DNA from 4 places in the Yersinia sp. KBS0713 genome. Region 2 is predicted to be linked to each of the others. Evidence: predicted binding sites of a transcription regulator. Region 2 holds the regulator's gene; each other region holds the start of a gene.

Region 1 (6,168 bases), 1.5 Mb from region 2:
TGCTTCATCTGCTCTCCTTGTCTGCGTTCGGAAGGGAGAGCCAGAATACCTGCCTGATTGCTGAGCTGCAAAAGAGATTTTGATAGCACGATGGAGACGAAGAAATGAGCAGGAATAACCGTATTGACTACTCCTGCTCTATCACTGGGCTTAGTGGATAATCAGAACGTTTCCCAATTATCTTGCTGATTGGCGCGACTGATATTTGGGCCAGGGCGTGGTGTTGATGCACTATTTTTCGTGGCTGGTGCGGGGATATTCCCTTGAGCGGTATGGGTCTCCGCGTCGGAGAGTCGGAACACCGCGACCGCTTGCGCCAGTAAGATAGCTTGTTCCGCCAGTGAATCAGCGGCGGCGGCAGACTCCTCCACCAGGGCGGCATTTTGCTGCGTGGTGCTATCCATCTCGGAGATCGCCTGGCTGACTTGCGTGATGCCACGGCTTTGCTCATCAGATGCCGAGGCAATTTCTGCCATGATATCGCGCACATGGGTCACTGAGCGGACGATCTCTTCCATCGTCTGACCGGCGTTTTGCACCAGCGAGGTTCCGGCGTTCACTTGGGAGACAGATTCGCCAATCAGCCCCTCAATCTCTTTCGCGGCTTGCGCACTGCGCTGTGCCAGATTGCGCACTTCACTGGCGACCACCGCAAAGCCACGGCCTTGCTCACCGGCGCGGGCGGCTTCAACGGCGGCATTCAGCGCCAAAATATTGGTCTGGAACGCAATGCTGTTAATCACTGAGGTGATTTCAGAAATCCGTTTAGAGCTGCCGGAGATATCATTCATGGTGCGCACCACATCACTAACCAGCTTGCCACCCTGTTGCGCAGTTTGTGATGCTTCGGTTGCTAACTGATTGGCGTGATGGGCATTATCGGCATTCTGCTTAACCGTAGCATTCAACTGCTCCATACTGGCGGCGGTCTCTTCTACGGCAGCGGCTTGCTCCTCAGTGCGGGAGGATAGATCGGTATTACCCGCCGCAATTTCGCCGGAGGCATGGGACACCTGACTGACGCCAATGCGGATCTCATCAATCATGGCGCGCAGGTTTTCATTCATCCGCGCTACGGCATTCATCAGCAGGCCCAACTCATCAGTACGATTGGAGGTGGTCGCCGCCGTTAGATCACCGGTGGCGATGCGCTCTGCCATCGCCAGTGTGGTGCGTAATGGCACCGTAATTTGACGGGTCATGCGCCATGAAATTAGCAAACCAAACAGCAGGGCGGCAATGGCGGCAATGGCTAACTGCAATTGCGCATTATTGATCTCGTCGTGAGTGCCTTGCAGCTCTTGGGTGAACAGATGAGTTGCCAGCTTATTCAACTCATTGGCATTGGTTTCCATCACCTTACCCACTTCCAGCTCTTGCTGATAAGCCGGTAGATAGGCCAACACGTTCTCTTTATAGCTGCCCAGACTGGTGATAACCGGGGCTAATAATTTTTGTTGATCCGGCGATAACACAGGCATAAATGCATTGGCTGCACTGTTGGCGATATTGATTGAGGTAATGAGCGACGACTCGGCCTCCTGATTGCGATCCAGTAACAAGCCCCGCGCGTTATAGCGCACGGTCATCAGCTTCTGGTTCATCTCAGCGAGCAGAATTTGCGTATTGGTGTCTGCACCCTCATTGAGCAAACTTTGCTGTAACTCGTTGAGATTCTTCTGTGTTTCGGAGATATTCCAGCTTTTGCGCACATCATCTTTATGCGCCACTGCATTGACGAAATTACTCTGCTGTTGCAGGTATTCGTCTACCACATCGGCAATGCTGCCTATCGTTTTGCGGTTATCTTCCGACCAGCTAAGCCCTTCGCTCTGGGTCAGCAGATTTTTTATATTGTTGATGTGCTGCGAGTTTTCTTGGATGTATTTCAGATCATAAGTGCGCTCATATAACGCACGATTATATTTTGCCTGATTGGCTTCATCGTTAATTTTGTAGCTTAGGTCGACTTTGTAAGCGTGCTCTTCAATGACGGAGAAATGATAGGCGGTGGTTCCTGCGATGATCCCAACCAACAACAACATCAGGAAAAAGCTTAATCCCAGCTTTTTACCGACTTTCACGTTTTCAAAGTTACCAAAAACTTTGCTCAATGCTGCCATGTTATCTCCGTTATGCGGTGTCTTTGCTGCAAATCAATCAGCGTAGGTGAATGGGGTAGGTCTAATTATTAGAGGAGTGAAGGGGCGCTGGACGTGGGGTAGCCTTGGCAAGAGTGCTCTCCCTAACGTTTTTGTGGCGACATTTATGGGGCCATGACTCATAGATTCATGCCATAAATGTCAGTGTCCCTCTTGTACAATCTATCGGCAGGAATTGGCTAAACTTTAACAGTAAAATGAGCAATAAAAATGCCAGCAAGAGGGATCTTGCTGGCATCGATTTAGTCCCGGAAACGTGCGGTTTAAGGCAGGTTTACGTGGTACTGGTTAATTACTTGGCTTGAGCGAAACGTGCTGCTGCTTCGTCCCAGTTAACCACGTTCCAGAATGCTTTGATGTAGTCTGGGCGGCGGTTTTGGAATTTCAGGTAGTAAGCGTGTTCCCACACATCCAGGCCCACAATGGGGAAACCTGACGCGCCAGCAACGGCTTCACCCATCAGCGGGCTATCTTGGTTCGCGGTAGAAACCACCGCCAGTTTACCGTCAGCTTTCAGTACCAGCCAGGCCCAGCCTGAACCGAAGCGGGTGGCAGCAGCTTGCTCAAATGTGGCTTGGAATTTCTCAAAGTCACCGAAATCGCGCTCAATAGCGGCTTTCAGGTCACCTGTCAGGGTGGTGCCCAGTTTCAGACCCTTCCAGAACAAGCTGTGGTTAGCATGGCCGCCGGCATTGTTACGCATAAAGGTGCGTTTTTCAGCTGGGACTTTGTCCAGATCCTGGATCAGCTCTTCAACGCTGAATTTAGCCAGCTCAGGGAAGCTCTCCAACACCGTATTTGCATTGTTAACATAGGTTTGGTGGTGTTTGGTGTGATGGATTTCCATCGTCTGCTTATCGAAGTGTGGTTCTAAGGCGTCATAAGCATAAGGCAGGGATGGCAGTGAGTAACTCATAATCATCGTCTCCGTAGGTGTAGGGCGGCGCAAGAAAAGTAAGCACCGCGTAAGCGTTCGGATCATTATAGTTAATTAAATGATATTGAAAATGATTATCAATGCCGTACTAACTATGTGGTCTTTCTACGCGCTAATTCGCTGCGGATGAGTATACACCGTGGCTCTACCCGGTTTACTGAAGCCCACCAGGGTCAAATTGCAGCGCTCGGCGACTTCAACCGCTAAGGTTGTTGCAGCTGAAACAGCAAATAAAATTTCTGCGCCACACATGGCGGTTTTCTGCACCATCTCATAGCTGGCTCGGCTGGAGACCAGCACCGCGCCTTGTTGCCACGGCTGTTTGGCCCGAATTCCCAGCAGCTTATCCAGCGCGACATGGCGGCCCACATCTTCGCAGCCACCCAATAATTCACCCTGTGGATTGATCCACGCGGCAGCATGGGTACATCCCGTCAACTGACCCACGGTTTGCACCTGTTTAAGTTGCGCGAGGGCGTGGTCCAGCTGGTTCAAATTAAAGGTTTGGGTAAAGGGGAGCGGGGAGATCGGGCGGAAGATATCGTCCAGTTGTTCGATACCGCAGACACCACAACCAGTACGGCCAGCCATTGCGCGGCGGCGCTCTTTCAGGCCGGCAAAGCGGCGGCTTGATAACTCAATGTTAACTTCTATGCCGTTACAGCCGGGGGCGACATCAATGGCATAAATCTCTTGTGGCGCACTAATAATGCCTTCCGACAGCGAAAAACCCAGCGCGAAAGCTTCCAAATCCTTAGGGGTTGCCATCATTACCACATGAGAAATACCATTGTAGACCAGTGCTACCGGCACCTCTTCTGCCAGCCAATCCAATTGTGGCGCAGCCATTTGATGACGCTGTAGCACGTTAAGCTGTCTAGCACCGCAGATTTCGGTGGAGAGGTCATTTTCTGAAGGTTTGATCTGGCTCACTATGCGGTCCTGAAAGTTATAACCCATAATCACAATGTGGTAACATTCACATTAAGAATAGTGTGGCTATGTATCGTTATATTAGAAATGTATCCCACACTGCAAAGCGTGATATCGCATCAGCGATTTTAGCGCCTCCCGTTTTGTTGTGGGAAGCGCGAACTGAATTTTAAATTTCAACAATGTGACAATGAATGAAGGAGAGACCCATGCAGGTCAGCAGAAGGCAGTTCTTTAAGATCTGCGCTGGCGGTATGGCGGGAACCACGGTCGCGGCACTCGGCTTTGCGCCGTCAGTGGCGCTGGCGGAAACACGCAATTATAAATTGCTGCGTGCCCGTGAAACGCGGAATACCTGCACATATTGCTCTGTCGGTTGTGGGCTGTTGATGTATAGCCTCGGCGACGGCGCGAAAAATGCTAAAGAGAGTATTTTCCATATCGAAGGGGACCCGGATCATCCGGTCAACCGTGGTGCACTTTGCCCGAAAGGGGCCGGGCTGGTGGATTTCATCCACAGCGAAAGCCGCCTGAAATACCCGGAATACCGCGCGCCAGGTTCGGATAAATGGCAGCGAATCACTTGGGATGATGCCTTTGATCGCATTGCCAAGTTGATGAAAGAGGATCGGGATGCGAATTTCATTAAGACCAACGACGCGGGTGTGACCGTCAACCGTTGGCTGAGCACCGGGATGCTGTGTGCTTCCGCCTCCAGTAACGAAACGGGTTATTTGACCCAGAAATTTAGTCGCGCTCTCGGCATGCTTGCCGTAGACAACCAAGCACGTGTCTGACACGGACCAACGGTAGCAAGTCTTGCTCCAACATTTGGTCGCGGTGCGATGACCAACCACTGGGTTGACATTAAGAACGCGAATTTGATTATCGTCATGGGCGGTAATGCGGCAGAAGCGCATCCGGTGGGATTCCGCTGGGCGATGGAAGCCAAAATCCACAACAATGCCAAGCTGCTGGTGATAGACCCGCGCTTTACTCGTACTGCTTCGGTGGCTGATTTCTATACGCCAATCCGTTCCGGTACTGATATTGCGTTCCTGTCCGGCGTATTGTTGTACCTGATGACCCACGAAAAAATTAATCGCGAATACGTCGAAGCATACACCAACGCCAGCTTGCTGGTGCGGGAAGACTTTGCCTTCGACGACGGTTTGTTCAGTGGTTATGACGCCGAAACCCGCAAATATGACAAAACCAGCTGGAACTATCAGTTGGATGAGAACGGCTTTGCCAAACGGGACACCACCCTGCAAGACCCGCGCTGCGTGTGGAACCTGCTGAAACAGCATGTCAGCCGCTATACGCCGGATGTGGTAGCCAATATTTGCGGCACGCCGAAAGAAGATTTCTTGCAGGTTTGCGAATATCTCGCGGAAACCAGTGTATCCGACAAAACCGCCACCTTCCTGTATGCCCTGGGCTGGACACAGCACTCAGTCGGCGCGCAGAACATCCGCACCATGGCGATGATTCAGCTGCTGTTGGGCAATATGGGGATGGCGGGCGGCGGCATTAACGCCTTGCGTGGTCACTCCAACATTCAGGGGTTAACCGACCTTGGTTTGCTGTCACAAAGCTTGCCGGGTTACCTGAATCTGCCGTCAGAAAAGCAGCCAGATATTGAGACCTATCTGAAGGCTAATACGCCGAAAACCCTGCTGCCGGGCCAGGTTAACTACTGGAGCAATTATCCGAAATTCTTCGTCAGTTTGATGAAAAGTTTCTACGGCGATAAAGCCCAGAAAGAGAACGGCTGGGGTTATGACTGGTTGCCGAAGTGGGATAAAGGCTACGACGTCTTGCAGTATTTCGAAATGATGTCGCAGGGCAAAGTGAATGGCTATATCTGCCAGGGCTTTAACCCGCTGGCGTCATTCCCGAACAAAAACAAAGTGGTCGCCTCACTGTCGAAACTGAAATTCCTGGTCACTATTGATCCGCTCAATACGGAAACCGCGAACTTCTGGCAAAACCACGGTGAATTTAACGATGTTGATCCATCGAAAATTCAAACAGAAGTGTTCCGTCTGCCATCTAGCTGCTTCGCTGAAGAGAACGGCTCGATTGTGAACTCTAGCCGCTGGTTGCAATGGCACTGGAAAGGCGCGGATGCGC
Region 2 (6,168 bases):
GTCTTGAAACAAGAGAGAGCGCATCAAGCTTTTACTGAGAAAGAGACGGTTCGGGTATTGGATTATCAGCGCTGTATTGACGCGGCGCATACCGGTAATGGTCAGGCCTATGAGGCGCAGTGCGGAAAACTTTGGCAAGAAATTCGCGCCAATAACTAAGCTTGAAACCATTCTGAGAGTAGCAATTAAGCTAACAATAATTCAGCCAGCAGCAATACTTCCAGTAGTGACTCTGGCTGCAATTATTAATTACGGATGAGGTTAGTGATGAACAGATTCAAATTAAATACGTTAGCGGCGATCACCGCGACCTTCGGCTTGATGGGGGCCGCCAATGCGGACACCGCCAATCAACAGATTGTTGACCAGCTCAGCACCTTGAAAGTTAACTATAAAGTATTGGATAACCGTGCTGGTGAGAGTGGTGTTGATTGCGCCAGGTTGGGGGCTGATTGGGCATCTTGCAACCAAGTAATGATAACTCTGACCAACACCGGGGATGAGATCAAAGGCCGGGATTGGGCCATTTACTTCCACAGCATTCGCCAAATTCTGACGGTAGATAACGATCAATTCAGCATCACACACCTGACCGGTGACCTGCATAAAATTGAACCTACGGCTAAATTCGCCGGTTTTCCTGCCAATCAGGCGGTTGAAATCCCGATAACGGGTGAATATTGGCAGCTGTTTGCCACTGACTTTATGCCGCGCTGGTATGCCACCTCCGGCGATGCGAAACCCAAGGTGCTGAAAAGTACCGACACTGAAGATATCAACGAATATCTAACCCAATTTACGGGCGATCAGTGGAAACGTACCAAAGATGACAATAACGTGCTGATGACGCCGGAGTCCCGTTTCGTCAAAAATGAAGCGGTGAAAACATTAACGGCAGCAAACCTACGCGGGCAGATTATTCCGACGCCAATGGAGGTCAAAATTCATCCGCAAGACGTGAATTTGAGCCAGGGCGTGGCACTGGATCTGAGCGCTTTACCTAAACCGGCTGCCGAGGTGGTACAGCAGCGTTTCGAATTACTCGGCCTGAAACTGAACGCCACGGGCTTCCCGATAAAAACCTCGATTCAACCGGCGGTGTTTAAAGGCGACTTAGCGGTTTCCGGTGCCTATGAGCTGAAAATTGGTGACAAAGGCGCACAGGTCATTGGTTTTGATCCCTCCGGTGTGTTCTATGGTTTGCAATCAATCCTCTCTTTAGTGCCCACTGACGGCAGCCAAAAAATCGCCACGCTAGACGCAAAAGATGCCCCGCGCTTTGAATACCGTGGTCTCTTCCTCGATGTTGGCCGTAACTTCAAAACCAAAGAGGCGGTGCTGCGTTTACTGGACCAGATGGCCGCCTACAAGCTGAACAAATTCCACTTCCATCTAAGCGACGATGAGGGTTGGCGCATTGAGATCCCAGGCCTGCCAGAGTTAACCGATGTGGGCAGCAAACGTTGTCACGACTTGACTGAAAACAGCTGTTTGTTGCCGCAGCTGGGGTCTGGCCCGGATAGCAGTAATCTGGGGAGCGGCCATTTCACCCGCGATGACTACATCGAGATCCTGAAATACGCCCAAGCGCGCCAGATTGATGTTATTCCTGAAATTGACATGCCAGCCCATGCTCGTGCCGCGGTCGTTTCCATGGAGGCCCGCTACAACAATCTGATGAAGCAGGGTAAAGAGAAAGAGGCTAATGAATTCCGCCTGCTGGATCCTACCGATGACTCCAACACCACCTCGGTGCAGTTCTATGAGCGCAAAAGTTATCTGAACCCATGTCTGGACTCCTCTAAGCGCTTTGTCGATAAAGTGATTGGCGAAATGGCTCAGATGCACAAAGAGGCTGGTATGCCGCTGACCACCTGGCACTTTGGCGGTGATGAGGCGAAAAATATCCGTCTGGGGTCGGGGTTCCAGGACAAAAACGGCCCAATTGAGCCGGGCAAAGGCATCATTGATAAGAGTGTTGAAGATAAGCCATGGGCCAAGTCGCAGGTCTGTCAAGAGATGGTCAAGCAGGGCAAAGTTCAGGATGTGGAGCATCTCTCCAGCTACTTCGCCATTGAAGTGAGTAAATTGGTTAATGCCCATGGCATCGAAAAAATGCAAGCGTGGCAGGATGGCTTGAAGGATGCCAAAGACGCGAAAGAGTTTGCGACCAAACGTGTTGGTGTCAACTTCTGGGACACCCTGTTCTGGGGCGGTGCCGACTCAATCAATGATTGGGCCAATAAAGGCTACGAAGTGGTGGCGTCCAACCCGGATTATGTCTACTTCGACATGCCGTATGAAGTTAACCCGAGCGAACGTGGCTACTACTGGGCAACCCGCTTTAATGACGAGGAGAAAGTGTTCAGTTTCGCCCCAGACAACATGCCGCAAAACGCCGAAACCTCTGTTGATCGCGATGGTAATCACTTCAGTGCGAAGAGCGACAAGCCATGGCCTGGTGTGCACGGTATCTCCGGTCAGTCGTGGAATGAAACTGTCCGTACCGATGAGCAGATGGAGTACATGATCTTCCCACGGGCATTACCGCTGGCGGAGCGCGCCTGGCATCGTGCGTCATGGGAGCAAGATTATCAAGCGGGTCGGGAGTACAGAGGCGGCGAGACGCATCTGGTGGATACCAAGGCGTTGGACACTGATTGGCAGCGTTTTGCCAACATTATGGGTCAACGTGAACTGGCGAAACTGGATAAAGCGGGCATCGCTTACCGGCTGCCGGTACCGGGAGCACGAGTGGTCGCGGGTCTATTGGAGGCTAATATCTCCTTACCGGGCTTGATTATCCAGTACTCCACTGATGGTGGTAAGCAATGGCAGCAGTATGATGCCAAAGTGCAACCTAAAGTCAGTGGTGATGTAATGATCCGCTCAACCAGCCCGGATGGTAAACGTCATAGCCGGGCCGAGCCAGTTAAAGTCTGATGATGGGTTTCAAATCGCTGTGTCTGTTGTTATCTGCTGTTTACCCTGTTTTGTGGTAAACAAAATTAAGTGAAGTTGAGTTGATGGTTTTCCCCCGGCTTGCCGGGGTTTTTTTCAGTGCTTAAAATCTTTATAAGATCAATGCGATAATGCGGCATTATCTTTTATCGTGCGCAGACTCGTTTTCACGGCAATCGCCGGATTCACAGTGGCCGTACAGATAGAGACTGTGATTGGTCAGCTTGATACCGTGTTGCTTAGAAATTTCACGTTGAAGAGTTTCAATCGCTTCATTGCTAAACTCGATCACTTTGCCACAATCCAGGCAAATCAGGTGATCGTGATGATGTTGCTGCGTCAACTCAAAGACTGATTTACCGCCTTCGAAATTGTGGCGGGTCACAATACCGGCATCGTCAAATTGATTCAGTACGCGGTAAACCGTCGCCAGACCAATCTCTTCACCGATATCGATCAGCTTTTTATAAAGATCTTCCGCGCTGACGTGGTGGCACGCCGGATCTTGCAACACTTCCAGAATCTTCAGCCGGGGCAGTGTTACTTTAAGGCCAGCGTTTTTTAAGGCTTTGTTGTTGTCAGTCATGCGGATTCAGTCCTGTTACTATCGATTCAAATTAAGGCTGTTCAGCCTATGACATCCGTGGCGTAATAATTACAATTACGTCTCATTATAGAACTGCTCGCCCCAAATGAAAACCGTGGTTGTTAACAAAGATATAATTGCACACTTTGCCAGATTAATCATGCGGTGTATTGATGAATGGGGGTGTAGCATCATTTTAGTTTATGTTCGCTAGCGATAACGTTAAAAAGTTGTAGCGACTTATTTTTATTTTTCACGAATGAAGATGTGGATCTGTGGGCTGCTTAACAGAGAAGGGTGAAAGGGATGAAAAGCAACGAAAACGCTGGGCGATGCTCAATACACCACAGCGTTTTCGGGATGGCGTATTAGCCGGTGATTTCAGACAAATTCATCTCTTCACTGATCTGTTTTACCCAAGCATCAACACGTTCATTCGTCAGTTCCGGTTGGCGATCTTCATCAATGGCTAAACCGATAAAGTGATCATCATCAGCCAGGCCCTTGGAGGCCTCGAAGTGGTAACCGGCTGTTGGCCAGTGACCGACAATCGCGGCACCACGTGGTTCGATGATGTCGCGCACGGTGCCCATCGCATCACAGAAATACTCTGCGTAGTCCTCCTGATCACCGCAACCGAATAGGGCAACCAGCTTGCCGTTGAAATCGATCTCTTCTAGTGTCGGGAAGAAATCATCCCAGTCACATTGTGCTTCGCCGTAATACCAAGTTGGGATACCGATCAGCAGGATATCGAAGGCTTCTAAATCTTCTTTGCTGCTTTTGGCAATGTCGTGAACCTCAGCAACATCTTTGCCCAGTTGCTTTTGGATCATCTTGGCAATGTTTTCGGTATTGCCAGTATCGCTGCCAAAGAAAATGCCTACAGTCGCCATATAACTTAATACCTTATAAATTCAAATATTTATGCAGATTATTGCGCTTTCTGCCCAATAATATAACACATTTCATAGCGCAGCATCATGCCAGAAAACCCTGCCGGGCGGGTATCAAGTTTATGCGATATTAAATTTTTGTGAGTTGCTCAACCTTATAACCTCATTGCCGATAACCGTTGTGTAACCGCAAGGTTGCAATTAGCGGTGCCAGGGGGAAACCGTCAGATGAAAATTTGCCGGAAAGGAGTTGTCGTTAGCTGTATGGAACGTCCTTTATTGCTTTTCGGTCATCAAATAACACCAGAGTCTCTAACGGTAACCATCCGATATATAAGGGGAACGAACATGCAGTTTTTAAAAAATATTACTATCAGAGCAGCGCTATTATGGGTGCTTGGCGCCTTTTGCCTGCTCTGGGGCGGCGTATCTGCCTATACATTGTTATCACTGAATCAACTCACACAATCATCTAACGCGAATACGGTGTTGGTTGAGAATATGAATTTAGTTAATCAGGGGACGGATCAATATTTCCGCATGGTGACCCGTCTTGCCCGCGCAGTCGATTATCGCCAAAGCGGTAACCTGGCCGATGCGGATAAAGAGCTAAAATCGTCCAGTGCCGCGCTGGAAAATCTGAAGAAAAGACTCGCCGAGTTTAAAGCTATCGACCATGCACAGATTGATCCTGCTTTAGTCGCTGGAGTGATTGATGGATGGAGTGGATTAATTGAGCAGGGGGTGATGCCGCTTTATCAGGCCGCAATGGATAACAATATCGCTGCTTATCAAGATCTGGCGAAAAAAACGGTGCCTGCATTAAGCCGCCAATATGGCGCGGTTGCCGAGGGTTTTAATCAGGCGGCTTCAAAGGCCATTGGCGTGGCGAAAGTGCAATTCTCGCAACTGACAAAAGTGAGCAGCATAACACTTATCTCTGCATTGGTGGCCGGCCTGGTGATTTTACTGGCTACTGACCGCTACCTATTGGCCAATCTGGTGCGTCCGCTGGATGAGATCCGTGCGCATTTTCGGGTTATTGCTTCCGGTCAGCTTGGGCAGCCTATCGTCGATTTTGGGCGTAACTGCGTTGGGCAGCTATTCCCGCTATTGCGCGATGTGCAAACCAGTTTGGTCAATACCGTAGAGGCTATCCGTAGCAGTACGGATGGGATTTATCACGGCGCGGCCGAAATTTCTGCGGGCAATACCGATTTGTCGTCTCGCACCGAGCAGCAGGCCGCCGCACTGGAAGAGACGGCAGCTAGCATGGAGCAGTTAACCGCGACCGTAAAACATAATGCTGATAATGCGCATCACGCCAGTCAACTGGCGGCGAGTGCCTCCATCACGGCGAAAAAAGGCGGGGCGCTGGTGGCTGACGTGGTGCACACCATGGATGAGATCTCTGCCAGTTCGCGCAAAATCGCGGATATTACCACCGTGATTAACAGTATTGCTTTCCAGACCAATATCTTGGCGTTGAATGCCGCAGTTGAAGCGGCCAGAGCGGGTGAGCAGGGCCGTGGTTTTGCGGTGGTCGCCAGTGAAGTGCGTAATTTGGCACAGCGCAGTGCGCAGGCGGCGAAAGAGATTGATGGCTTGATTACCGAGTCGGTCAACCGAGTGAAAAGTGGGTCGGCATTGGTGGAGAGTGCCGGTGTCACCATGGATGAAATCGTTCGTTCGATCACTAATGTAACCGACTTAATGGGAGAGATA
Region 3 (6,168 bases), 540 kb from region 2:
CTCAGTTAGCCCCTTGCGGTAGAGCAATATCCGCAAAAACCGCCCTCGCATTTATCCCACAATCAATGAATGGATACCATCTCTCTCTGAGCATCTCGTGCTTTTGGTATGACTTTTAGGGCGAGGAGTGACGAATGGAAAATATTGTGGTGCAAAATGAGGCAGAAACAGCCGATAACGACTGTTTCTCAGACTGCTGACAAACCCCGATGACGCGATCTGGAACGGAGAGGACGGGTAGAAGAGTAAAGCGTCCGCGCCAGGGATGGCGCGGATCAAGCCTCCAGGGACGGACAGACGGCGTCTTTACGATCTAGCTGTTCTCTCCGCAACCGGCACTTTGTCAATAACCTCTGTTTCTGTTATTGAAGCGGTATGGGGTATTAGAACTGGGTATTCAAGCTAACAAAGAATGTCCGCCCCGGTTCATTGTAGGTTGCGGCCCCTGCCCCGGCGATACCCGCGACACTCTGGGCATTACCCGCACGGAACTGGCGTTTATCGAACAGGTTTTCAATACCGGTGGTCACGCTGACATTTTTGGTCACAGTGTAGCTACCACTCAAACCAAAGATGGCGTATGGGCTGACTTCATTAAGTGCTGTTCCGGTGACGGGCAGCCCCTGATAATCATATTTCTTCGGTTTTTGGCGGCCATACCAGGTCACAGTTGAGAGCAGCGATAGATCCTCTGTTGCCTGCCAGCTCAGTGAGCTATTCAGGGTAAACTCCGGGGTGATCGATAAGTAATCGCCAGTGGTTTTGTTCTTCGATTCGAGCATATAGGTCAGATTGCTGCTCCATTGCACCGTTTCGCTCACTGGCACGGTCAGGTTACCTTCCAACCCTTCAACCAACGCCTTAGGCACATTTTCCCACTGGAAAATATCGGAGTTAGCATAAGTACCAGTCCCGCCACTGGCGGTGCCCAAAGAGACCAGACCCGGTTCAATTTTATTGCGATAGTCATTACGGAAGTAAGTGACACCGGCAATAATGCCGTCATTGTTATGGAACTCAAATCCAATCTCTTTGTTGACGCTGGTTTCCGCTGAGAGTGAATCATTCCCCATCAGATAGCAGCTACCGCCACCACCATAGCAGCCCTGACCACGGCTATATAACAAGTAGTTAGGGTTAGTTTGATACAGGTTTGGTGCTTTATAGGAGCGGGCAATCCCCATTTTCATGGTGAAGTAATCACCCAGTTCCTGGGACAGGTTCAGCCCTGGGCTCCAGTTACTACCTGCGGTGCTGTGATGATCAAAACGCAGCGCTGGGGTGAGCATCGTGGTATCAGTCAACTCGATATTATCTTCCACAAACAGCGAGGCTATCTGCGCAGAACTGCGGGTATTGCGCCCGGTTCCGGTCAGGCCGCTGACACTGCCGCCCTCAGTGGTGGTTTGGGTATTGGAGCTAGGATCATTCATTTTCTGATCATTCCACTCCGCCCCCACCGTCAGCACCTGATTGACACCCAATTCGAATGGCAGGTTAACTTCAGAGTGAGCAAGATAGTTCTCAAGTTTAATGGTTTTGAAATTATTATTGGAGAATATACCTTCCGTTCCGCCAGCCAGCCCCTCATTAATTCGTGAGTTACGTGTCTCCTCATACTGAACATAAGAGGTTGAGCTAACGCCATTATCCCAAAAACCACGATGGGTTACCGCGAAATTCTCGCGGTACATGCGGTTAGTTTCAGCGCCGTATAAACTGCGAACAATGGCGTTACTGTTGGTATTTTGGGTATCACCGGCGTAGATGTTCCCCTGGCGGCTATAACCCGCCTCGAACTCCAGTGATTGGCCTTTGGCGAAGTCCCAGCGCAATAACCCATTGATATCTTTATTGCGCACCCCTTCACGGCCCGCCGGTAAGGTGCCAACCTGATTGCCTGTTCGCGCCGATTCATGGCCCTGGTTGATATTCCAGTCATCCGCATCGGTTTTATTGTAGCCGCCGTATAAACGGAAGCTGAGGGTGTCACTTAATGGCCCCATCAGGCTGAAGTCGGTACGACGAGTCGCCCCCTCTTCACTGTGCTGCGGCACATTCATGTAGGCGTTCCAGCTACCATGTAGCTCTTTATCTGGCTGTTTAGTGATGATATTCACCACGCCACCGGCAGCACCGTTGCCGTAGCGTGCTGCTGACGGCCCACGTAACACTTCGATTTTCTCGACCATATTTGCAGGAACCCAGTTGGTATCACCACGGGTATCACGTTCGCCACGCCAGCCATAACGTACCGCATTTCGGCTTGAAACCGGCCGACCATCAACCATAATCAGGGTGTTTTCCGGCCCCATGCCACGAATATCAATCTGGCGGTTGTTCCCGCGTTGACCGCTGGCAGAGTTACCGGAGAGATTCACACCGGGCATGGTGCGGATAATTTCGGACAGATCATTCGCCGGAGGGCGCTTGCGGATATCTTCTGCGGTGATAGTTGAGGCACCCAGAGCCTGGCGAACTTGCTGCTGCGCGGTAACCACCAGTGTATCGCCAGTGGTAGCCCTATTTTCAGCGGCAGTGGTTTCCTGTGGTTGGGTCGTCGTGGTGTCAGAGGCGGCTTGACTGGCCGCCCAGAGCGGTGTTGAGAGACAGATGCTGATCAGACTCGCTAAGGTCGTCAGAGAGCGCCGTTGCCATTTTACGTTCATTAAACTTTCCCCGATGCAAAAGCCCACAGCAAATGTCAGCAGAGGAAAATCTCTACCAATCTATTCATAGGGCAACAAAAACGAACAAGATTGATAATTATTTTCATTATCAATTCATACTGCTAATTGTTACATTTGCCACCAAAGAAAAGGTTTGCTTAAACGGCAAAGCTGTTTGTTGTAGAGTCAATGTTGCCATCAGGTCAATCGAGTCATAACCTCAATGTCAGTGGAGAGCCATCATGTCGGCGGTGAAGAAAAACAAGTTACGCAATGTCTCTCCCTCATCTAAACCAATTTATCGTGACCAAATTGTGCAGCAATCCAATTTGGTCGCCAGCGACTACCAGTTGAGCGGTACGAAGTCACTGCCCACTGACCCGGTGCTATTTGGTGATTTTCAGGTATTGCGCCTCAATCCACATCTGATTTTACATACCGCGAACGTCACCAATCTCTACGATATCAAGACACAAAACCAGCTCAATCCGGCACTAAAATTGGCGATTGTGGTCAATGGCAGCGCCCATATCTCTTTTGGTGGTAAGCAACTGCATTTGCAGGAAAAAGGCGATGCATCACTGGTTTCACTCACCGAAAGCACCCTCTTTACCCGCCACGGCAAAAATAATAGCCATGAGCGCACGCTAACACTGACCTTTGACCGCGAGTGGCTGTATGGCGATTTACTGCCGCAAGATGGCGCATGGGATACGCTGTACAACTTTACGCAGCAGCATCTGGCGATTCATTTATGGCAACCATCAGTGCAGGCTCGAGCCATCGCCCAGCAAATTGCCAGTGCTCCCCCTTACACCACACCGCTGGCGCGTATGCGCTGTGAAACCCAATGCATCGGGTTGATTATTGAAGCTTTTAGCTCACTGGAGCAACAAGCCCAGCAACAGAATAAAGTGGTGTTACGCGGGTTAAATCGGATTCAGCAAGTCCGCGACTGGCTGGAGAGTGGTGAGGCTGATCATCTATCAATGAGCCAGTTAGCTCAATCGATTAATATGAGCCCCAGCACCTTGCAGCGGCGCTTTCGTGAGAGTTATCAGGTCACGGTGTTTGAGTATCTACGCCATTGCCGCTTAAAACGCGCCATGCTGGCATTAAAAAAAGAGGGGGTCAGTATTGACCAGGCGGCGACTATTGCGGGATACACCAGCCCGGCCAATTTTGCCACGGCGCTGCGTCGCACATTTAATATCTCCCCCAGTCAGTTACGGGCGGGACACTATCTTGACCTATAAAAGCGCCTAACTGATAACTTTTAAGCAAAAAAACGGCCCCTACCAAGGAGCCGCTTCAACTTTTTACCGCAACAAATTTTCACATCGGCAAACTTCTACAGTGGAAAATTCTGCTTTTGCAAAAAGAACTTATCTCTTTTTCGCTTTCGGGTTAGGCAGGTCGGTAATGCTACCTTCGTAGATTTCCGCCGCCAGACCAACAGACTCATGCAGTGTTGGGTGAGCATGGATGGTCAGCGCGATATCTTCCGCATCACAACCCATCTCAATTGCCAGACCAATTTCACCTAACAGCTCGCCGCCGTTAGTCCCGACAATGGCACCACCAATGATACGGTGAGTCTCTTTGTCGAAGATCAGTTTGGTCATGCCGTCGGCACAATCAGAAGCGATAGCACGGCCCGATGCCGCCCACGGGAAGGTGGAGGTTTCGTAGCTGATGCCTTTCTCTTTTGCTTCTTTCTCAGTCAAACCAACCCATGCGACTTCTGGTTCAGTGTAGGCAATAGATGGGATCACTTTCGGGTCGAAGTAATGTTTCATGCCAGCGATAACTTCCGCGGCAACATGGCCCTCGTGAACACCTTTATGTGCCAGCATTGGCTGACCCACGATGTCACCGATAGCAAAGATGTGTGGCACGTTACTACGCAGTTGCTTATCCACGTGGATAAAGCCACGTTCATCAACTTCAACGCCAGCTTGACCGGCATCCAGCAACTTACCATTAGGTACACGGCCAATAGCCACCAGCACCGCATCATAACGTTGTGGTTCTGCCGGCGCTTTTTTACCTTCCATCGTGACGTAGATACCATCTTCTTTGGCTTCTACCGCCGTCACTTTGGTTTCCAGCATCAGGTTGAACTGCTTGCTGATACGTTTGGTGAAGACTTTCACCACGTCTTTATCAGCCGCTGGGATAACCTGGTCGGCCATTTCGACGACGTCAATTTTAGAGCCGAGCGCGTGGTAAACGGTGCCCATTTCCAGACCGATGATACCGCCGCCCATCACCAACAGACGTTCAGGAACTGTTTTCAGTGCCAGTGCGTCGGTTGAGTCCCAAACACGTGGGTCTTCATGAGGAATGAATGGCAGTTGGATTGGACGAGAACCCGCAGCGATAATGGCGTTATCGAAGGTGATAGTCGTTGGGCCATTTTCGCCTTCAACCACTAAGGTGTTTGCACCCGTAAATTTACCAAAACCGTTAACCACTTTGACTTTACGGCCTTTAGCCATACCTGCCAAACCACCGGTTAACTGATTGATAACTTTCTCTTTCCAAACACGTACTTTATCAATGTCAGTTTTAGGCTCGCCAAAAACGATACCGTGCTCAGCCAGTGCTTTGGCCTCTTCGATCACTTTAGCGACGTGCAACAACGCCTTGGAAGGGATACAACCCACATTCAGGCAAACACCACCGAGCGTGGAGTAGCGCTCAACCAGAATGGTTTCTAAACCTAAATCCGCGCAACGAAAAGCAGCAGAGTACCCTGCTGGACCTGCCCCAAGTACCACGACCTGAGTTTTAATTTCAGTACTCATCATGACCTCTTAATTGTTTGTCCGGCGGGTCTGACGCCGTTCATCCACCGGGATACTGACACGCGGCAGTTTACAGAATTGTTAATAATCTGAAAAGCTGCATCACGTGACGAGTGTCTCAACAACCTTATCGACTTATGTAAAAACAAGGCCGGCGCAAAGCCGGCCTTACCGATTACATCACCAGACGGCGAATATCGGCCATAATGGTCGCGATATAGGCTGCGAAGCGAGCACCTGCTGCGCCATCGATCACACGGTGGTCGAAGGAGAGAGACAGAGGCAACATCAGACGCGGAGCAAACTCTTTACCATTCCAAACCGGTTTCATGGATGATTTTGACACACCCAAGATAGCCACTTCTGGCGCATTAACGATTGGCGTAAACGCCGTACCGCCGATACCGCCCAGGCTGGAGATAGTGAAACAGCCGCCTTGCATATCAGATGCTGTCAGTTTGCCATCACGCGCTTTCTTCGAAATAACAGTTAGCTCGCGAGACAACTCGACAATACCTTTTTTGTTCACGTCACGGAATACCGGAACAACCAAGCCGTTAGGGGTATCAACCGCCACGCCAATATTGATGTATTTCTTCAGGGTCAGCTTTTGACCATCTTCGGAAATGGAGCTGTTAAAGCGCGGGAACTCTTCCAATGCCTTAGCAGCCGCCTTCATCAGGAACACC
Region 4 (6,168 bases), 1.8 Mb from region 2:
TCAAACTGCTTCCAACTAATCAATGTTTCCATCAATCCTGACATTAAATTCCTTCAGCACATATTCTCCAGCCTGTCAGTTTCCAAATAAGTCATCACTCAAACAGATTCCTCAGCCCTGAATCGCAGACATAAAAAAAGGCGCCGTAGCGCCTTTTTAGCGAGTTTTTTCTGAAGCTTAGAGCACCAGGCCCGCGATAGAGGCGGACAGCACACTGACCAGTGTAGAGCCGTATAGCAGTTTCAGGCCGAAGCGAGAAACCACGTTGCCTTGATGTTCATTCAGACCCTTAATCGCACCGGCTACAATACCGATAGAGGAGAAGTTAGCGAATGAAACCAGGAATACGGACAAAATACCCACGCTACGTGGTGACAGTGTTGATGCGACTTTCTGCAAATCCATCATTGCCACGAATTCGTTAGAGACCAGTTTGGTTGCCATGATGCCACCGACTTGCAAAGCTTCATGAGTCGGTACGCCCATGACCCAGGCAAACGGGAAGAACACATAGCCCAGAATCCCCTGGAAGCTAATCCCGAACAGCAAGCTGAATAAGGCATTCATTGCGGCAATTAATGCGATGAAACCAATCAACATAGCAGCAACGATAATGGCTACTTTGAAACCGGCCAGGATATATTCACCCAGCATTTCAAAGAAACTTTGGCCTTCATGCAAGTTGCTGAGTTGTAACTCCTCTTCATCTTCCGCTTTATACGGGTTGATCAACGACAACACGATAAAGGTACTGAACATGTTAAGCACCAGTGCTGCGACCACGAATTTCGCGTCCAGCATTGACATATAAGCACCGACAATCGACATAGAGACTGTCGACATTGCGGTCGCCGCCATGGTGTACATGCGTTTTTCAGACATTTTGCCCAAAATGTCTTTATAAGCGATGAAGTTTTCAGACTGGCCCAGAATCAATGAACTGACGGCGTTGAATGATTCCAACTTGCCCATGCCATTAACTTTGGATAATAGAGTCCCGATAATCCGAATAACGATCGGCAGCACTTTGATGTATTGCAAAATACCAATCAGAGCAGAGATAAAGACGATAGGGCATAACACTCTTAGGAAGAAGAATGCGAGACCTTTATCACCCATATTGCCAAAGACAAAATCAGTACCGGTAGCGGCAAATCCAAGTAATTTGTCGAATAGACCGGCGAATCCTTTCACAAAACCTAATCCAGCTTCCGAATGAAGGAAGAAGTACGCCAATAACACTTCAATAACCAGCAATTGAATAACAAACCGAATGCGAATACTTTTACGATCTTTACAGATCGCCAAAGCTAATATGGCCACCACGACTAAGGCCAACGCAAACTGCAGAATATGGGACATGTGTGCTCCAAATTTGAGGCAGGCTAGATTTTGGTGGACATTTTATGTAACGGCTACATTAAAAACGAGATGTAAGCTGCAAATATAGAAATTCGTTTTCATAAATGCAAACAAATTAGTGGGGTTGGTCACAAAAAAAAACGCTGTTAATCATTTGCTGTGGCAGTAGGTTAGCTATGCTAGCTTGAATAATTGTAGCGCCTGCCTTGAAAATAGTAATGTCACATTTAGCTCAACTTTTTAGTAGCCAAAAGCCAATGATGACGAGATGGCTGATTAATTGGGGTCGCCTATTAAAGAGATAATTTTTGCCGATCTAAATGCGCTTGATAATTATTATCATTTAGATATTATGGATAGCAAGTAAAGAAGGCCTCATTTTCCAAGGGTATTACTGAATGCTAAATAGCCGTGTTGTCGATACATCCCGCCGTACATCAAGGAGAGTTAAACTTTCCCTGATGGGGCCTGCTTTTATCGCCGCCATTGCTTATATTGATCCCGGTAATTTTGCGACTAATATTCAGGCCGGTGCTTCGTTCGGTTATACCTTGCTGTGGGTGGTGGTGTGGGCCAATGTGATGGCGATGTTAGTTCAGCTGCTCTCCGCCAAACTCGGTATTGCGACGGGCAAGAATCTGGCGGAGCATATCCGCGACCGCTTCCCCCGACCCGTGGTTTGGGCATATTGGGTGCAAGCTGAGATTATTGTGATGGCGACCGATCTGGCTGAGTTTATCGGGGCCGCCATCGGCTTCAAATTGCTGCTGGGCGTCACGCTACTGGAAGGGGCGGTGCTAACCGGGATTGCCACTTTCCTGATTCTGATGCTGCAAAATAGGGGGCAAAAGCCTATCGAGTTAGTGGTCGGCGGCTTGCTATTGTTTGTCGCGGCCGCCTATATCGTAGAGCTGATTTTCTCTCAACCCAATATTGCCGCACTTGGTCGTGGGATGCTCATCCCAAATTTACCCAATGGTAACGCCGTATTTTTAGCCGCCGGTGTGCTGGGGGCGACCATCATGCCGCATGTTATTTATCTGCATTCAGCATTGACTCAGGCGGAAGGGAGCGAGTCCAAAGCTCAGCGCTATGCTTCGACCCGATTTGATGTGGCGATCGCGATGACAATCGCCGGTTTTGTCAATCTGGCGATGATGGCAACTGCCGCTGCGGCTTTCCATTTCAGCGGTTATCAGGACGTCGCTGAGATAGAAGAGGCCTATTTGACCCTACAGCCGCTGCTGGGTAATGCCGCTGCCACTGTTTTTGGTTTGAGCTTAATCGCGGCGGGGCTTTCATCGACGGTGGTGGGTACGATGGCGGGGCAAGTGGTGATGCAGGGTTTTGTGCGGTTTTATATTCCAATGTGGCTGCGCCGCTCGGTGACCATGTTGCCCTCCTTTATTGTCATTTTGGTAGGAATAGATGCAACACAGATATTAGTGATGAGCCAGGTATTACTGAGTTTTGGTATTGCGCTGGCGCTGGTGCCACTGCTGGTTTTCACCGGTAATAAAGAGTTGATGGGGGATTTGGTCGATACAAAATTCACCCAAATTCTAGGTAAATTAGTCGTCTTATTCGTGATTGGGCTAAATGCTTATCTGCTGATTAGCTTAATTTAACCTCTGGAAGCTGGCGGGGGGCAACAACGCGCCAGCGCCCCTTTAGTTAATCATCGCCGTGATGACCGTGGCCATGGCCTTTACCCTGATGATGTTTTTTACCTTGATAATGTTTTTTACCGTGTTTGTCATAGTGCTTATCGTATTTCCAGTAGCGCCCTTCACGGTAATAGTAGTTCTTCTTCCACCAGTCCCTACCTTGCCAGCGATGTCCATCCCAGTAGTGTCCATGGCGGTTACGTTCGCCTAAATCCCGCCCTTGATGATCATGCCACCATTGGCGGTCACGCCAGTCATAACCATCCCAATAGTTACCGCTGCGATCTTGCTCGCCAATGTTTAAAGTGACACTGGGTAATAACTCAATGCTCTCAGCATTTGCCATCGGAATGAGTGGTAGCCAGGCTAATATGGTTATCAGCAACAGGGGTTTTACCCTTCTTGGTCTTACGACACTCAGTTTCAGCATTGTCGATTGAAACGCGGCCACTTTTAACATGATTTATCCTTACTTGGCCTTATTGGCTATGACGTTATCTTAAACAGTTCGCCAACCTCTGGGATTCGGATAAAACTGTAAAATATATATTTAGGATTTATCTGTGGGAGTGATGGGGGCGAATGGAGCAGGGGCCGTGAGTACCCCTGCCAATGTTTTAAAAAGAGAGCGTTTACACCAAAATGGCTTCGATTATGCTGATCTCTTCAGCGCTGAATTCACTATTCGCCAACATCCCCACGGCGTCATCAATCTGGCTGGTTTTGCTGGCACCAATTAGTGCTGAGGTCACCCGCCCATCACGTAATACCCAGGCTAAAGACATCTGCGACAGTTTCTGCCCACGGGCAAGTGCCAGCTCATTGAGTCGACGAACTTTAGTCAGTTTTTCTGCCGTAAGCTGCTCAGGATTAAGGAATTTACTGTTGCTGGCGGCCCGAGAGTCCTGCGGGATACCCGCTAAATAGCGATCCGTCAATAACCCGCCAGCCAGTGGGGAGAAGGCTATCGACCCCACGCCGTATTCGTCCAGCACATTTTGCAGATCGGCTTCAATCCAGCGTTCAAACAGGGAGTATTTAGGTTGGTGGATCAGACAAGGTGTACCCAGATCCGCCAGAATCTCAAATGCCTGACGCGCTTGCTCAGCAGGATAGTTAGACAAGCCGATATAGAGTGCTTTCCCCTGGCGCACCAGCAGATCTAAGGCGGCCATGGTCTCTTCCAATGGGGTATTAGGGTCGGGACGGTGATGATAGAAGATATCAACATAATCCAGCCCCATACGTTGTAAGCTCTGATTGATGCTAGCGACCAGATATTTCTTCGAACCCCAGTCACCGTAAGGGCCGGGCCACATGGTGTAACCCGCTTTGGAGGAGATAATCAACTGATCACGATAAGGGCGCAGATCCTGCTGTAGGATTCGACCAAAGTTCAGCTCAGCAGAGCCGGGAGGTGGGCCATAGTTATTCGCTAAGTCGAAATGAGTGATGCCACTATCAAAAGCACGGTGAATGAGATTACGGCTATTTTCGTACAGCGTGCTGTCACCAAAGTTATGCCACAGGCCCAGAGAGATGGCGGGGAGCATTAGCCCACTACGACCACAACGATGATACTTCATCTCCTGATAGCGGGAGGACGCTGCTTGATAGACCATGATGCCCCTGATTGAAGAGAGTAAATGACACTTTAGTGTATGCGCTTTCACTCATTGATGAAGTTGGCAGGATCACAGAGTTGATCAGCAGTGCTGCGCCCCAGAATAGGGAGGGCAGTAAATGATGACGCTGTTAGCTAATCAAAGTGCTTGAGGCTCGGAATGGGGCTATCTGATATCACCGGTTAACTGCTCCAACAACCAATAGCCTGCCGGGCCGGGTGGGCTTTTTTTCGACCAAACCGCATCAATAGAGATCATTTTTGGCCAACCAAGGGTCGATAATGGCACCAGTTTTCTGTGGCTGTATTGCTCAACCAACCAGCGAGGTAAAATAGCCCAACCGAAGCCCTGCTCAGCCATTTCCAGCAACATTAAATAACTGGGGGCCGACCAGATTAATCCCTGTGGCTGATTGCGTTCGGTGCGATTGTAGGTGTTGAGGCAGAGTTGGCGGGTGGTGGCCAACTGCTCACGGTGAACCTGGGGCAGTTGTGCCAGCGGGTGATCAGCTTGCACAAATATCGCCATTTCAGTTTGAGCGGATAAGCGGCGAGCCGCAATGTCCGGCGGATAGCTGTTTTGCACCTCCACCACACCAATGTGCGCGCGTCTGAGCTGTAATAGATCAATCACGTCGGCATCTTCGGCGATCAGGCACTCAAATTCGATATCAGGGTAGCGCTGCTCAAAACGGCGCAGCAGATCTTCATGATGTGTCGGCTGATAGGTGTCGGAGAGCACAAAGGTCAGGCGGGTTTCAACCTGGCCTGCCAGACGAATTGATAGCGAATCAAGCCGTTCGCTGGCGGCCAGAATCTCTTGCACGTGGGACAGCACTCGGCGGCCATGATCCGTCAGCACTGGCTGACGCGCCTGCCTATCAAATAGCGTCAACCCCAGATCTGCCTCCAGATTGGCGATGGCGGTGCTGATCGTCGACTGACTTTTGCGTAGCTTACGGGCGGCGGCCGAAAACGAGCCGAGTGCGGCGGCTTCAACAAAGGCAATCAAAGCTTCAGGAGAATAGTGCATAAACTATCTATTTTATCGATGGGTTCTAATTTCAATCTATCTTAAAAAACGATGATAATCACCCTCGATAATCAGTTATCAGTTAATTAAATAGGTGTTTTATGCAAGTTCATCACAAATCTCTCTCTGAACGGTTTATCCATGCTATTGGTTTTGAAGTGATCGCCATCGCGATTTGTGCCCCGGTTGGAGCATGGCTGTTGGATCGTTCAATACTGCAAATGGGAACCTTGACCATCATGCTCTCTTCCGTGGCGATGCTGTGGAATATTGTTTACAACAGTTTGTTCGACTACTTCTGGCCCGTCAGTCGGGTCGCCAAAACCCTGGGTGTGCGAGCGCTCCATGCCCTGGGCTTTGAAAGTGGCTTTATCCTGATTGGCTTGCCGATTGCGGCTTATATATTGGGTGTTTCGTTGCTACAGGCATTTATGTTGGAGATCGGTTTCTTCCTGTTCTTCCTGCCTTACACCATTTGCTAT

The links. The regulator Fur, encoded in region 2, represses iron uptake genes when iron is present. The targets are predictions, from matches to a motif close to ATAATAATGAGAACNACTATCAA.
Positions count from the first base shown of each region.
Region 1: sodA (superoxide dismutase [Mn]) is a predicted target of Fur. The motif match lies at 3,158-3,180, and genes of this name have one in related genera.
Region 3: FFE93_RS17515 (TonB-dependent siderophore receptor) is a predicted target of Fur. The motif match lies at 2,760-2,782, and genes of this name have one in related genera.
Region 4: FFE93_RS06410 (Nramp family divalent metal transporter) is a predicted target of Fur. The motif match lies at 1,689-1,711, and genes of this name have one in related genera.

Region 1 covers NZ_CP042173.1:42,757-48,924, forward strand. Annotated here, with positions in the region: gene yiiM (6-hydroxyaminopurine reductase) at 1-8, opposite strand, end outside; gene FFE93_RS00190 (methyl-accepting chemotaxis protein) at 162-2,123, opposite strand; gene sodA (superoxide dismutase [Mn]) at 2,455-3,078, opposite strand; gene fdhD (formate dehydrogenase accessory sulfurtransferase FdhD) at 3,205-4,059, opposite strand; gene fdnG (formate dehydrogenase-N subunit alpha) at 4,242-6,168, shown strand, end outside.
Region 2 covers NZ_CP042173.1:3,126,462-3,132,629, reverse strand. Annotated here, with positions in the region: gene chiQ (ChiQ/YbfN family lipoprotein) at 1-159, shown strand, start outside; gene FFE93_RS14880 (beta-N-acetylhexosaminidase) at 268-2,943, shown strand; gene fur (ferric iron uptake transcriptional regulator) at 3,101-3,547, opposite strand; gene fldA (flavodoxin FldA) at 3,916-4,443, opposite strand; gene FFE93_RS14865 (methyl-accepting chemotaxis protein) at 4,792-6,168, shown strand, end outside.
Region 3 covers NZ_CP042173.1:3,667,543-3,673,710, forward strand. Annotated here, with positions in the region: gene FFE93_RS17515 (TonB-dependent siderophore receptor) at 384-2,669, opposite strand; gene FFE93_RS17520 (helix-turn-helix domain-containing protein) at 2,912-3,925, shown strand; gene lpdA (dihydrolipoyl dehydrogenase) at 4,055-5,479, opposite strand; gene aceF (pyruvate dehydrogenase complex dihydrolipoyllysine-residue acetyltransferase) at 5,655-6,168, opposite strand, start outside.
Region 4 covers NZ_CP042173.1:1,373,000-1,379,167, forward strand. Annotated here, with positions in the region: gene FFE93_RS06405 (NupC/NupG family nucleoside CNT transporter) at 178-1,362, opposite strand; gene FFE93_RS06410 (Nramp family divalent metal transporter) at 1,761-2,990, shown strand; gene FFE93_RS06415 (DUF2502 domain-containing protein) at 3,037-3,489, opposite strand; gene FFE93_RS06420 (aldo/keto reductase) at 3,662-4,651, opposite strand; gene FFE93_RS06425 (LysR family transcriptional regulator) at 4,820-5,686, opposite strand; gene FFE93_RS06430 (multidrug/biocide efflux PACE transporter) at 5,788-6,168, shown strand, end outside.